2 regions of the Streptomyces griseoaurantiacus genome follow, and region 2 is predicted to be linked to the other one. Evidence: riboswitches for the same ligand, from Rfam matches in the RefSeq annotation. Region 2 holds a riboswitch; the other holds the start of a gene.

Region 1 (7,127 bases), 1.9 Mb from region 2:
GACGTTCATCTTCGACACCGGGCTCGCCCCGGCCGCCGCCGGGGCGGCGCTCGCCGCGCTGCGGCTGCTGCGCCGCGAACCCGAGCGGGCGGCACGGGCCCGCGAGGTGGCCGCCACGCTGTACGAGCGGCTGACGGCGGAGGGGTTCGAGGCGGTACGGCCCGACGCGGCCGTGGTCTCGGTACGGGCGCCGTCCCCCGAGCGGGCGGTGCGGTGGGCGGAGGAGTGCCGGGCGGCGGGACTCGCCGTCGGCTGCTTCCGTCCACCGTCCGTGCCGGACGGCGTCTCGCGGCTGCGGCTGACCGCGCGCGCGGACCTCACGGACGCCGAACTGCGGCGTGCGGTCGAGGTGATCCGCGCGACGCGGCCCTGACCCCCGAGGGACCGCCGGGCCCCGCCGGGTGCGGTTCAGCCCAGCGAGTCGAGGAAGTCCCGCCAGGCGCCGGGGGTGAAGAGCACGGCGGGTCCGGGAACCCGCTTGGAGTCGCGCACGGCGACCAGTCCGACGCAGGGTCCCGACCCCGGACAGGCCGTCTCCACGCAGTTGTTCATGCCGGTGCTGTGGCTGCTGCGCAGCCACAGCACCCCGGGCAGGGAGGCGCCGGCGGGCAGGGCCCGGGGGACGCCGGATCGGGCGGCGCGAGCGGCACCGGGAGCGGATGCGGAATGGGAAGCGGAAGCAGAAGCGGAAGCGGGCATGGGTTCCTCCTTACGCGCGTTCGGCGAGCGCGGTGAGGTGAGCCAATGAGTCCTCGGGCGAGAGAGCGTTGCTCTGCAAGGTGCTGAAGGCCTCGGCGTAGGCCTGGAGTTCTTCTTTCCGTTCCAGATAGAGGCTACTCGTCAAGTGGTCGAGAACCACCACGTCCAGATCAGAAGTGCTCGGAAACGAGAAGATTACGAAAGGGCCGGTGACGCCGATGTGCGCACCGGCGGCGAACGGCAGGATCTGGAGTCGGACATGGGGCAGTCGGGCGGCCGTCACCAGCCGTCTGAGCTGCTCCTCCATCACCGCCGGGCCGCCCACCTCGCGGCGCAGCACCGCCTCGTCGAGCACCGCGCTCATCCGCAGCGGTGGGTCACCGCGCAGTACGTCCTGCCGTGCGAGCCGTACCTCCACCAGAGTGTCGAGATGGGCGTCGTCCGGCGGGCCGACCGCCGCCCGGGTCACCGCACGGGCGTACTCGGGCGTCTGCAGGAGCCCCGGTACGACCAGCGTCTCCAGCGTGCGCATCGCACAGGCCTGCGCTTCCAGGCTGATGAAGTCGCGGTAGGCGGGCGGCAGCACCCCCCGGTAGGCGTGCCACCAGTTCTGCCGGCCGCCGCCGTCCTCCGAGCCCGCGAGCACCAGCAGCAACTCGCGCAACTGCGGGTCGACGACCTCATAGGCGTCGAGCAGCAGCCGCACATCGGCCGGTTTCACCCCACTGGAGCCCGTCTCGATCCGGCTCACCTTCGACTGGTGCCAGCCGACCCGGGCCGCCGCCTGTCCGCTGGTGAGACCCGCCCGCGCGCGCTGGGCGCGTAATTCCGCGCCGAGTTTGCGGCGGCGCACCGCTGGTCCGTACTGCATGGCCGACTCCTTCCGCCCGGCGTGCGCACACGCGTCGCGGCGACGGCGAGCGCCGGCGGGCCCGGTTGGCGACGGTAGAGGATGGACCGAGCATGCGCCCATATACGGTCGGTCGTCGGATAGTTCACCGCTTCGGGCGACAGATATATGCATATCTTGGGGGATCGGCAGCAGGGAGCCCGCGGGTGGTGGCAGTCTGACGCGCAGCACCAAGTCCGGGACCGCAAGCGCGAAGTTCGCTCCGTGCCGGGCTCCGGTCCCGTGGGAAAGGGGCGACGACGCCATGGCAGATCACCAGGAAGCATCCGTCACTCTGCCGAGCGATCCCGCCTCGGTCTCCGCGGCCCGAAGATACGTCGCGGGCGTCCTCGCCGACTGGGGACTGCCACCCGACGCCGAGGCCGCGGACACCGTGCGCCTGATCGTCTCCGAGCTCGCCACCAACGCCGTGCAGCACACCCTGGGAATGTCGCCCACCTTCACCGTCGACCTGGTCCTCGACCGGGACGAGCGGCTCCGCGTCGGGGTGACCGACGGTCACCCGCGCTTCCCCAAGAGGCTGCCTGCCGCCGTGCAGCAGGACAACGGGCGCGGTCTGGTCATCGTCCGCTGGCTGACGGCCGAGTGCGGCGGACGGCTCAGCGTGCGGCCCACCCGGGAGGGCGGGAAGACGATCGAGGCCGAGCTGCCGTGGAAGGTGCCCGCGGTCCAGCCGGACCCGTGAAGGGAGCGCCCCTCAGCCCCTCAGCCCTCAGCCCTCGGCCCCTCAGTCCTCGGAGGACTTGCGTCCCCGGCCGCCGGGCGTCTCGGTGGGGCCCTCCGTGACCGGCTGGTCCGTACGGACGCTGGTGCGGCGGACCAGCCGCGGCAGGACCCCCCACAGCAGCACGCACGCCGCCATGGTTCCCGCGCCCGCGGCGATACCCGCCGCCCGGCCCAGCGTCACGTCCACGACGAGCAGCACCGAGCCGGTGAACGCCAGCATCAGCACCGCCAGGCCGGCCGAGGCCAGCCGTGAGGAGACCTGCACGATCACCGGCTTCGCGTTCTGCTGGAACAGCGAGCGGTGCAGCGCCGCCGGCGCGGTGAACAGGACGGCCGCCAGCATCGACAGCAGCAGTGTGACGACGTACGTCGTGCGCTGGAAGGCGTCGATGTCCGGGAAGCGCTGGGTGAAGGCGAGCGTCAGCAGGAAGGCGAACAGGATCTGCACGCCCGCCTGGGTGACGCGCACCTCCTGCAGCAGCTCGGCGAAGTTGCGGTCGGCGCGTTCCAGCGGGGTCTCGTTGCGAAGCTCGTGGTGAGGACGGTCGGCCATGTCACACACATAACCGTTCCTCGGCGGCTCACGCCCCCGCGCACGTCACACGGCGACCGGCCACGCGCCGAGACCCCCGCCGGACGGTCAGCGCACCCTGCCGTACCAGACGCTCTTGGTCCACAGCTTCTGCAGCCGTACGACGTCACCGGTCTTCGGCGCGTGCCAGATCTTGCCCTTCCCGGCGTAGATGCCCACGTGGTAGACGTAGCTGCCCGAGTGGAAGAACACCAGGTCGCCCGCCTTGCGGTGGGAGGACGAGATGTGGCGCGTCTTGTTGTACTGGGCCGCCGCCGTCCGGGGGAGCTTCTTGCCCGCCTTCTTGAACGAGTACAGCGTCAGCCCGGAGCAGTCGAACCGCTTCGGCCCGGTGGCGCCCCACTGGTAGGGGGAGCCCTTCTTCGACGCCGCGACGTGCAGCGCCTTCGTCGCCGTGGTCGCGGCGGACGCCTGGGAGGCGACGCCGGGGACCGCGATGCTGCCGCCCACGGCGGCGAGGGTGAGGGCCGAGGCGGTGCCGGCCCGGGTCAACAGCGACGGGACACGATCGAGCGCAGTCATGCGCAACCCTTCGTCAGCCGCCTGTGAAGGATGACCTGTCGGATTCGGGCTGGCGAAGTTGCCCGGCCGCTGACGCGGCTTCACCCCAAGGGCTGCTCGGCACGGACTGTCCGTACCGGCGACCCGTCTTGCTCGGGTCCTCCACTCCTGCCGATCCACTCCTGTCGACCGGTCATCCGGGCGGCGGCAGGATTCGGCGTCCGCCCGGACCGCCCCGCCTCTTGTGGCGGGGGCTGTCGCAAGGGATCTTCACCCACCGATGTCTGAAAATCCCAACGGAAACGGAGCTTTGTGTTGTTACTCACCACTCTGCTGTTCGAGTGAACACCCCCCGTTCCAGGGCGCGTCCAGCATCGGGAGGAGCCCCGGACCAGCACCGGAATACCTCGTTCCGCCTGGTGTCCACCCGTGCCGCGCAACCGGGGCGGTCACAAAAGTCGAGGTATGCGTACACCGAAAGGGGGTAACCCGTCCGGCCCCCCGCGCCGGAGTGTCGCGCACGCCCGGGCCTCGGCCGCGCGGTCCCCGAGTCGCTCGCCGGAGCGGCTCGCCACCGTTCGCCGGAGCGGCTCCCGCACCGTTCGCCGGAGCGGCGCGCGAGCCGAACGTCGGAGCGGTGCGCGAGCCGAACGTCGGCGTGGCTCGCGCGCCGCGCAAGAACGTTGCGGGACCCCGCGCCCGCACGCAGCGAAACTGCGCGTACACGCAGTTTTCGTCACTTGTCCGCCTCCGTGCGCCCTCCCTACCGTGGTCTCACCCCCTTGGCACCGCATCAGCGGAGGTACCCCTTCGTGCCCGACTCCCGTGTGCCGCGCCCCCGGCGCTATCTCGTCTGCGAACCCACCTACTTCGCCGTCCGGTACGCGATCAACCCCTGGATGCACCCCGACGTGCCCGTCGACACCGGCCTCGCCCTCCTCCAGTGGCGCGACCTGGTCCGGACGTACCGCGAGTACGGCCACACCGTCGAGAACGTGCCCCCCGTCCCCGGCCTCCCCGACATGGTCTTCGCCGCCAACTCCGCCCTCGTGCTCGGCGGCCGCGTCTTCGGCTCCCTCTTCCACGCCCCCGAACGCCGCCCCGAGTCCGCCGCCTACACGGCCTGGTTCAAGGCCGCCGGCCACGACGTGTACCGGCCCGAATCGGTGTGCGAGGGCGAGGGCGACCTGATCCCGGCCGGCCGGTACGTCCTGGCCGGCACCGGCTTCCGCACCACCCCGGAGGCCCACCGCGAGGCCCAGGAGTTCTTCGGCGTCCCGGTCGTCGGACTGCGGCTGGTGGACCCGTACTTCTACCACCTCGACACCGCCCTGTTCGTCCTCGACCCGGGGGAGCCCGGACCCGGACAGGAGGCGAACATCGCCTACTACCCGCAGGCGTTCTCGCCCGGCAGCCGCGAGGTACTGGCCCGGCTGTTCCCCGACGCGGTCCTCGCCACCCGGGAGGACGCGCGTGTCCTCGGCCTCAACGCGGTCTCGGACGGCCGTCACGTGTTCATGCCCCCGCAGGCCACGGCCCTCGCCGGCCGGCTCGCCGCCCGCGGATACGTCCCCGTCCCCGTCGACCTGTCGGAGTTCCTCAAGGCAGGCGGGGGCATCAAGTGCTGCACCCAGGAGATCCGTTCATGACCGCTCCCGCCCGCACCCACACCACCACCGCAGGGATCATCCGCGCCGAGGAGCCGGTCCTGGCGCACAACTACCACCCGCTGCCCGTGGTCCTCGCCCACGGCGAGGGCACCTGGGTGGAGGACGTCGAGGGCCGCCGCTACCTCGACATGCTCGCCGGCTACTCCGCCCTCAACTTCGGGCACCGTCACCCCGCGCTGATCGAGGCGGCCCACCGCCAGCTCGACCGGCTCACCCTCACCTCGCGCGCCTTCCACCACGACCGGCTCGCCGCCTTCGCCGCCTCACTCGCCGAACTGACCGGCCTGGACACGGTGTTGCCGATGAACACCGGCGCGGAGGCCGTGGAGAGCGCGGTGAAGGTGGCCCGCAAATGGGCGTACGACGTGAAGGGCGTGCCCGAGGACCGGGCGACGATCGTCGTCGCCGCCGACAACTTCCACGGGCGTACGACGACGATCGTCGGCTTCTCCACCGACCCGGTGGCCCGTACCGGCTTCGGCCCCTTCGCGCCCGGCTTCCGCGTCGTCCCCTACAACGACCTGGCGGCCATGGAGGCGGCGGTCGACGAGACGACGGCGGCGGTGCTGATCGAGCCGATCCAGGGCGAGGCCGGGGTGATCATCCCGGACGAGGGCTATCTGGCCGGGGTACGGGAGCTGACCCGGCGCGCGGGCGCGCTGTTCCTCGCGGACGAGATCCAGTCGGGGCTGGGCCGCACCGGGCGCACCCTCGCGGTGGAGCACGAGGGGGTGCTGCCGGACGTGCTGCTGCTCGGCAAGGCGCTCGGCGGCGGCATCGTGCCGGTCTCCGCGGTGGTCGCCCGCCGGGAGGTGCTCGGCGTGCTCCACCCGGGTGAGCACGGCTCGACCTTCGGCGGCAATCCGCTGGCGGCGGCGGTCGGCTCCGCCGTGGTCGACCTGCTGGCTACCGGAGAGTTCCAGCGCCGGGCGGCGGAACTGGGAGTGGTGCTGCGCGACGGGCTCACGGAACTCGTCGGCCGGGGCGTGACCGGCTTCCGCGCCCGCGGACTGTGGGCGGGCGTGGACGTCGACCCGGCGCTCGGCACGGGCCGCGAGATCGGCGAACGGCTGCTGGCGGAGGGCGTCCTGGTCAAGGACACCCACGGCTCCACCATCCGGCTCGCCCCGCCCCTGACGATCACGGCGGACGAACTGCGGTGGGCGCTGGCGGCACTGGAACGGGTGCTGACCTGAGAGGCCCCGCGGGATGACTGCCGTCCCCCGGTCCCGGCAGCGTGTCCGTGGCCGTCGGCGCCTGCCGGGACTGCCGTACCCCGGTCCCGGCAGCGTGTCCTTGGCCGTCGGCGCCTGCCGGGACTGCCGTACCCCGGTCCCGGCAGCGTGTCCTTGGCCGTCGGCGCCTGCCGAGGAGGGGCCCTTTCGCGTCGTCGGTCTTTCGGCCGAACCCCGGCCTCACCCCCGTCCGGCGGTCAGTACGGCCTGGTCAGCGGAGGGTGCGTCGGTGCGTCGGTGCGGTCGGCGGCGGCCGGAAGTCGACCGATGCTTTCCATCAGCATCGAAAGCATCGCGGCGGGCGCTCCCGCGCGCGAAACATGTCGTGCGGAGCGGGTCGAGCGACCGGAGCGCCGTGTGTCCGACGCACGACTCATGCGGAACCAGTCAACCCTGGAGGAACCATGACTCACGCACCTGCCCACGACACCCAGGCTCGCCCGGAGAGCCGGCCGTCCGCCGAGGAGGACCTCGACCTGGTGATCGGCGAACTGGAGCAGCGGATCCCCGACCGCACCGGTGCCGCGGCCAACACGTGCATCGGCTGGTACTGCGTCTGATCCGCCCCGGCCGGTAAGCCCGACTGGACAGGACGCGGTGCCGCTCGGCGACGTGCGGGGCGGCACCGCGCAGGGGAGGTCCGACACCATGACCGAGCCTTTGTGGGAGGCGGCACGGCCGACCGGTCCGAGGAAACCGGGGCCGAACGGCTCCGTCGCCACGGAGAAAGTGGTGGAAGCCGTGCGGGCGGGCACCACCCGCCGGTTGTTCCCCGCGGTGATGAGCCTCACCGA
Region 2 (7,127 bases):
CCACATCGACGTGCGGCGCGCCCTTGACCTTGCCCTTGGCGAACGGGACCTCGATGTGGTCGGCGACCATCGAGGCGTCACGGATGGGCACGAAGGACTCGCTGCTGCCGAACCAGCCCGTCTTCACGGTCACCCACTCCGGGCGCCCGGTGGCGTCGTCGAGGAAGACGTGCGCGGCCTCGCCGATTTTGTTACCACCGTCGTCGAAGACCGGGTGGTCCAGGACGGTCGGGATCTGTTCTCTGGTGATCATGTTGGGTCACCCTCCTTTCGGAGCGATTCCCCTGCCGAGTTCACCACCCTGGAGCACGCCAAACGACACAAAAGGGAAAAGCGCCGCATTTTGCCACACCCCGACCGGCCGCCCGACCACTCCACCGACCCGCGCCGGCCCCCGTCCGCACCTGATCGCGTCTCAGCCGGCGATCGACCAGGCGATCCCGTCGAGGATGTCGTGCTCGCTGACGACGACCTCCTGGGCGTCGACGCGTTCCATGATCGCCAGGAGGACGAGGGCGCCGGCGCCGATGACGTCCACGCGGCCGGGGTGCAGGGAGCCGATGGCCGCCCGCTCGGCGTGGGTGGAGCGCAGGAGGCGCTCGGTGACCTCACGCACCCGGTCCCGGGTGACGCGGGAGTGGTGGATGGCCTCCGAGTCGTAGGCGGGCAGGTCCTGGGCGATCGCGGAGACGGTCGTGACGGAGCCCGCGAGGCCCACCAGCGTGCGCGCCTCGCGCAGCGGGACCGCCTGCTCGGCGAGGTCCAGCGCGGCCTCGATGTCGGCCCGCATGGCCCGGATCCGCTCCTCGGTGGGCGGGTCGGTGACGGCGCCGTCGACCACGAGGTGCCGTTCGGTCATCCGCACGCAGCCGATGTCCACCGAGCGCGCGGCGCTCACCCGGTCCCCGCCGACGACGAACTCGGTGGAGCCGCCGCCGATGTCCACCACGAGGTAGGGCTTCGCGAAGCCGGCGCCGCCCGTGCCGCCGGTGAGCTCCTTGGTGGCCCCGGTGAACGAGAACTCGGCCTCCTGGTCGCCGGAGATGACCTCCGGCTCGACGCCGAGGATGTCCACCACCCCGCGCACGAACTCCTCGCGGTTCTCGGCGTCACGCGAGGCGGAGGTGGCCACGAAGCGCACCCGCTCGGCGCCGTGCTTCTCGATCACCGCCGCGTACTCGCGGCAGGCGGCGAAGGTCCGCTCCAGTGCCTCCGGGGCGAGCCGGCCGGTGCGGTCGACGCCCTGGCCGAGCCGCACGATCGTCATGCGCCGTTCCAGGTCGGTGAGTTCACCGGTGGCCGGGTCCACGTCGGCGACGAGGAGGCGGATCGAGTTGGTACCGCAGTCGACGGCGGCGACCCTGGTCATTCGGCGTGCTCCTCGTGCGCTGCGTTCTTCGCGTGCCCTGCGTTCTTCTCGTCCTTCTCGCACGCGTCCGGGACCGTCACGCACGCTCCCTTGCGCCACCACTGCGGCAGCATCGCGAGCGCCTCGTCGCCCAGCGGGTTGACGCCGGGACCGGCGGCCAGCGCGTGCGCCACGAGGACGTGCAGGCACTTCACCCGGTCGGGCATGCCGCCCGCGCTCGGGAAGCCCTTCAGCTCCTCGATCTCGTCCCGGCGCCGCAGGTAGTCCTCGTGGGCGGCGCGGTAGGCCGCGGCCAGCTCCGGATCCTCGGCGAGGCGTTCGGTCATCTCCTTCATGACACCGTTCGCCTCCAGCGTGCCGATCGCGGAGTTCGCCCGCGGGCACGTCAGGTAGTACAGCGTCGGGAACGGCGTGCCGTCGGGCAGCCGCGGTGCCGTCTCGACCACGTCGGGCTGCCCGCACGGGCACCGGTGCGCGATCGCGCGCAGCCCGCGCGGCGGCCGGCCGAGCTGCTGCCGGAAGGCCTCGACGTCGGCATCGGTGGGCCCGGTGCGCGGGGTGGTCGGCGGAGGGGTTTCCATGCGCGTACGAGAGTCTCTCTGTCCGTGGCGGCGCGGGCCCGAGGGGCCCGGCGCCGGTTTCTTGCCGTACGAGAACCGTACTGTCTCACCGGCGTACGGCCGCGTCCGCCCGGTCGACGCCGTCCCACAGGTTGGCGTACCAGGGGCGCGCCGCCGTTCCGCCCTCGGAGCGGGTACGGGTGGCGGCGCCGGGCTCGGCGACGACGTAGCCGGTCTCCCCCGGCATCACGTAGTGCAGCCGCAGCCGGATCTGCTGTTCCGCGTAGGCGTCGTCCTGCCAGCGGGCCTTGAGGTCGCGCAGTTGCTCCACCCGCTCGCGGGCCTGCCGCTGCTCGCGTTCCTCGTCGGCGATCCGGGCCCGCTGGGAGACGTACTGCCGCATCGGGTAGGCGAGCGCCACGATCATCGTGCACAGCACCAGGGCGAGCAGGGCCGCGCGGCCGGTGAGCCGGGAGCGGCGGGCCTGGCGCCGGGTCTGCGAACGGTAGACCCGGGCGGCCGTCTGCTCACCGAGCAGCCGCAGCCTGGTCGCGGTCGAGAACCGGTCCCGGTCCTTCGCGGCCATGTCCTCCGCCTCCCGTCGCGCTCACGCCTGCCGTCTCATGCGTACGTCCCCGCACACGGTACGGGACCGGGTACGGGGACGTACGTACGACGCCGCCCACGGGCGCCGCTCGCTCACGAGGGCGCCCGCGGTGGGGCTCACTGTCCGGCGGAGCGGAACCGGGGGAACGCCGAGCGGCCGGCGTACACCGCGGCGTCGTCGAGGATCTCCTCGATGCGCAGGAGCTGGTTGTACTTGGCGACGCGCTCGGAGCGGGCCGGGGCGCCGGTCTTGATCTGGCCGCAGTTGGTGGCGACGGCCAGGTCGGCGATGGTGACGTCCTCGGTCTCGCCGGAACGGTGGGACATCATGCACTTGAAGCCGTTGCGCTGGGCGAGCTCCACGGCGTCCAGGGTCTCGGTCAGCGAGCCGATCTGGTTGACCTTGACCAGCAGGGCGTTGGCGGTGCCCTCCTCGATGCCGCGGGCCAGGCGCTCGGGGTTGGTGACGAACAGGTCGTCACCGACGAGCTGGACCTTGTCGCCGAGGCGGTCGGTGATGGTCTTCCAGCCGGCCCAGTCGTCCTCGAACAGCGGGTCCTCGATGGAGACGAGCGGGTACGCGTCGACGAGCTCCGCGTAGTAGTCGGTCATCTCGGCCGCCGTGCGGTCCTTGCCCTCGAAGGAGTAGACGCCGTCCTTGTAGAACTCGGAGGCGGCGACGTCGAGGGCGAGGGCGATCTGGTCGCCGGGGGTGTAGCCGGCCTCCTTGATGGCCTCGAGGATGAGGTCGAGGGCCTCGCGGTTGGAGCCGAGGTTCGGGGCGAAGCCGCCCTCGTCGCCGAGGCCGGTGGCCAGGCCCTTGTTCTTCAGGACCTTCTTCAGCGTGTGGTAGACCTCGGCGCCCCAGCGCAGGGCCTCGGAGAAGGACTCCGCGCCGATCGGGGCGATCATGAACTCCTGGATGTCCACGTTGGAGTCGGCGTGCGAGCCGCCGTTCAGGATGTTCATCATCGGCACCGGCAGCAGGTGCGCGTTGGGGCCGCCCAGGTAGCGGAAGAGCGGCAGGTCGCTGGCCTCGGAGGCGGCGTGGGCGACGGCGAGCGAGACGCCGAGGATGGCGTTGGCGCCGAGGGAGCCCTTGTTGTCGGTGGCGTCCAGGTCGAACATGGCCTGGTCGATCAGACGCTGCTCGGTGGCGTCGTAGCCGACCAGCTCCGGGCCGATCTGCTCGATCACGGCGAGGACGGCCTTCTCGACACCCTTGCCCAGGTAGCGGCTCGGGTCGCCGTCACGGAGTTCGATGGCCTCGAAGGCACCGGTGCTGGCACCGGAGGGAACGGCGGCACGACCCGTGCTGCCGTCGTCGAGGCCGACCTCGACCTCGACCGTGGGGTTGCCTCGGGAGTCCAGGATTTCCCGGGCTACGACGACGTCGATGGACGGCACGAGCATCTCCTTCTGGGATGTGACGCGGGTACGCCGGGCCCTCGGGGCCCGACGCGGGGCGCGGAGCCGGGGTGGCTCGCGCTCCCGAGCCTAGCCGTCTCAGGCGGCGGCACCGGTGTGTGGCCCACTTGCCGGGCAGAAGTGTGGGTGAATTGTTTCCTGACGGAACAAAATGAGCGGGGGTGGGTATCAGGAGAGCGCGCGCACCCGGCGGTCCGTCCGGGGCTCCGCGGCCCCCCGGGTCCGGACATGCCCCACCCCCGGCGCGTACGGGGGAGAGGCGCCGGGGGTGGGGGACCCGTGGGGACGGGGGCCGGCCCCGCGAGGGGGCCGGGGAGGGTCAGCTCAGGTGGAGCTGCTGGCCCGGGAAGATGACGTCCGCGTCGTCCACGATGTCCTTGTTCAGCGTGAACAGCTTCTGCCAGCCGCCCTTGACGTGGTGCTCGGCGGCGATGCCGCTCAGCGTGTCGCCCTTGACGACCTTGTACTCGCCGTCGCCCTTCTCGACCTTCTTGCCGGTGGGCGTGGTGACGGTCTTCTTCGCGGCCGGACGCTCCTGGGAACGGGAGGCGTGCTGCTCGGTGGACGAGGAGCTGCTCGACGAGCCCGCGCTGCTGGAGCTGCCGGAGTTGCTCGACCCGTTGGAGGACGAGCCGCTGGAGGCGGCGGCGCCGTCGTAGGCGGCACCGGTCAGACCCTTGCCGCACACCGGCCAGGCGCCCTTGCCCTGGCCCGCGAGGACCTTCTCGGCGACGGCTATCTGCTGCGACTTGGAGGCCAGGTCGGCACGCGCGGCGTACGCGGTGCCGCCGTACGCGGCCCAGGTGGAGCTGGTGAACTGCAGCCCGCCGAAGAAGCCGTTGCCGGTGTTGATGGACCAGTTGCCGCCGGACTCGCACTGGGCGACGGCGTCCCACTGGGAGGCCGTGGCGGCGGAGGCGTTGCCGGCCGCCATCAGCGGGGCGGCGACGGCGGCACCGGTGACGCCGGCGAGCGCGACGACACGGGTGGCCTTGGACGGACGGCGGTGCTTGCCCTTGCTGGAAAACAGCATGGAGAGATCCCCTCACCGACGCCTGCGAGGTGAGCTGTCGGGTTCGGGCCGGTTGAGTTGCCCGGTCGCGCGCCGCTTGTGGCGCACGACTTCACCCCAAGCCGTGTCCGGCCGTCCGGGACCACGTGGTGGTCCGGCCGCCGGGCCCGGCACTTACCTGGGTCCCCCGCTCCTGCCTACGGCGCTTGACGCGACGACTGTTCCCGTACGGCCGCTGGCAGGATTCGGCGTTGCGACCGTCGGGGCCCGCGATGGCGAGCGGTGACGACCGTAGACATGAGATCCGCCGGATTTCAAAGACGATCAAGGCTTATGAGACTCATCCCACACTTTCGCCGAATCGGACATCAGGGCTGATCCAGGGACCAAACTCCCCTGATTTCGGGTGCACTTCAACCCCGTACGTCCGATTCTTCCCCTGGCGTCCCCGGCGTCCCCCGACGCCCCCGGAACGGGGCGCGCCTACTCGACGACGAGGCTCTGACCGGGCCGGATGACGCTCGGGTCGCTGCCGATGGCGTCCTCGTTGGCCTGGTAGAGGGCCTGCCAGCCGCCGTCCACGTCAAGGGAGTCGGCGATGGAGCCGAGGGTGTCGCCGTGGCGGACCGTGTAGGTGGAGCCGTCCTCGGCACTGCTGCCGCGGTGCCGGCCGGTTCCGTCGGCGATGAGGGTGTTGGCCCCCTTCGTCCCGTCGACGGCGCCCGTGTCGACGAGGGCCGAGGAGCCCGGGCTCTGCCGGTAGTGCTCCGAGGCGCTCCCCGAGGACCGTCCGGCCGAGGAATCGCCGGACTTGTCGCTGGTTTCCGGGGATGTGGTGGATTTGCCGCCGGAGCGGGAATCGCCGGACGCGCGGGAGGAGTCCTCGCCCTTCTTGCTCGGACTCGCGCTCGCCTTTCCGGACGCCTCGTCGGACGTGCTGCCGGATTTCCCGGAGGACTTGCCGGAGGATTCGGAGGACCCCGAGGAACCCGAAGAGGCGGACGAATCGGAGTTTCCGGACGAGTTGTCCAGGCCGAGGTCCAGCCCGGAGCCGGACTTCCCGGACTCGCCCGAGCCGCTGCCGAGGCCCGTGTCGACGTCCGCGGAACCGGAGTCCTTGGAGAGCCCGGACAGCGGGCCGCAGGTGGGCCAGGCGGCGACGCCCTCGGCGGCGAGGATCTTCTCGGCGACGGCGATCTGCTGCGAACGGCTGGCCTTGTCGGGGCTCGGCGCGTAGTCGAGGCCGCCGTAGTGGTTCCAGTCGTCCTGCGACAACTGCAGGCCGCCGTACAGGTCGTTGCCCGTGTCCGCGCTCCAGGAGCCGCCGCTCTCGCACTCCGCGACGTGGTCCCAGGTGGAACCGCTGGCCGCGCTCGCGCCCGTGGCGCCGAGCAGGGGGATGGCGATGGCGGAGCCGGTCACGCCGGCCGCGACGAGGAGGGCCGGAGCCTGACGGGGGCGACGGTGACGACCGTTCCCGGAGAGCATGCGGTTGCCTTTCACACGACAGCGGTGACCCAACGCGGCGATCCGGGGGACCGCCTTGTTGATGCGTGAACGTATAGCCAGTACAACACCGGTTACAAGTTAATGCAGCGCAGATCACGTGAAGATCACAGAGTTGAGGAACTGTCACTTTTCGTGTCCGGGCGGGTTTATGCGCAACCGATGCCCACTCAATTCGGGACGGGTGCGAACTCCACGGGCAGCGTGCGCAATCCGCGCATGATGAGGCCTCCACGCCACCGCAATTCGGTGGAATCCACCGCGAGCCGGAGGTCCGGAAGGCGGGTCAGGAGCGTCGCGAGCGCGGTCCGGCCCTCCAGCCGGGCGAGCGGCGCACCGAGACAGTAGTGGATGCCGTGCCCGTAGCCGAGGTGTTGATTGTCACGCCGCGTGAGATCGAGCACGTCGGGTTCGGCGAACCGCTCCGGGTCGCGGTCGGCGGCCGCCAGGACGACGAGGACGGCCTCCCCCGGCGCGATGTCCTGACCGCCGAGGGTCAGCGGCCGGGTGGCGAACCGCCAGGTGGCCAGCTCCACGGGGCCGTCGAAGCGCAGGAGTTCCTCGACCCCGGTCTCCAGCAGGCCCATGTCGCCCGCGGCGAGCGAGTCCTGCAGCCGGGCCCGCTGCTCCGGGTGGGTCAGCAGCG

What was found. A riboswitch is a leader RNA that binds a small molecule or an ion and turns the genes downstream of it on or off. The one in region 2 is predicted to bind cyclic di-AMP.
Region 1: another riboswitch for cyclic di-AMP. It lies ahead of OHB09_RS04600 (C40 family peptidase); the one in region 2 lies ahead of OHB09_RS13085 (LysM peptidoglycan-binding domain-containing protein).

Annotation. Positions count from the first base shown of each region.
Region 1 covers NZ_CP108326.1:1,013,200-1,020,326, reverse strand. Annotated here, with positions in the region: gene OHB09_RS04625 (8-amino-7-oxononanoate synthase) at 1-373, shown strand, start outside; gene OHB09_RS04620 (DUF397 domain-containing protein) at 409-699, opposite strand; gene OHB09_RS04615 (helix-turn-helix domain-containing protein) at 710-1,570, opposite strand; gene OHB09_RS04610 (ATP-binding protein) at 1,854-2,294, shown strand; gene OHB09_RS04605 (DUF6328 family protein) at 2,337-2,888, opposite strand; gene OHB09_RS04600 (C40 family peptidase) at 2,976-3,449, opposite strand; cyclic di-AMP (ydaO/yuaA leader) riboswitch at 3,453-3,658, opposite strand; gene ddaH (dimethylargininase) at 4,241-5,077, shown strand; gene rocD (ornithine--oxo-acid transaminase) at 5,074-6,294, shown strand; gene OHB09_RS04585 (hypothetical protein) at 6,738-6,893, shown strand; gene OHB09_RS04580 (DUF4135 domain-containing protein) at 6,982-7,127, shown strand, end outside.
Region 2 covers NZ_CP108326.1:2,960,931-2,968,057, forward strand. Annotated here, with positions in the region: gene OHB09_RS13060 (PRC and DUF2382 domain-containing protein) at 1-253, opposite strand, end outside; gene OHB09_RS13065 (Ppx/GppA phosphatase family protein) at 416-1,369, opposite strand; gene OHB09_RS13070 (DUF501 domain-containing protein) at 1,366-1,950, opposite strand; gene OHB09_RS13075 (FtsB family cell division protein) at 2,036-2,515, opposite strand; gene eno (phosphopyruvate hydratase) at 2,653-3,942, opposite strand; gene OHB09_RS13085 (LysM peptidoglycan-binding domain-containing protein) at 4,283-4,996, opposite strand; cyclic di-AMP (ydaO/yuaA leader) riboswitch at 5,001-5,190, opposite strand; gene OHB09_RS13090 (LysM peptidoglycan-binding domain-containing protein) at 5,459-6,463, opposite strand; gene OHB09_RS13095 (cytochrome P450 family protein) at 6,652-7,127, opposite strand, start outside.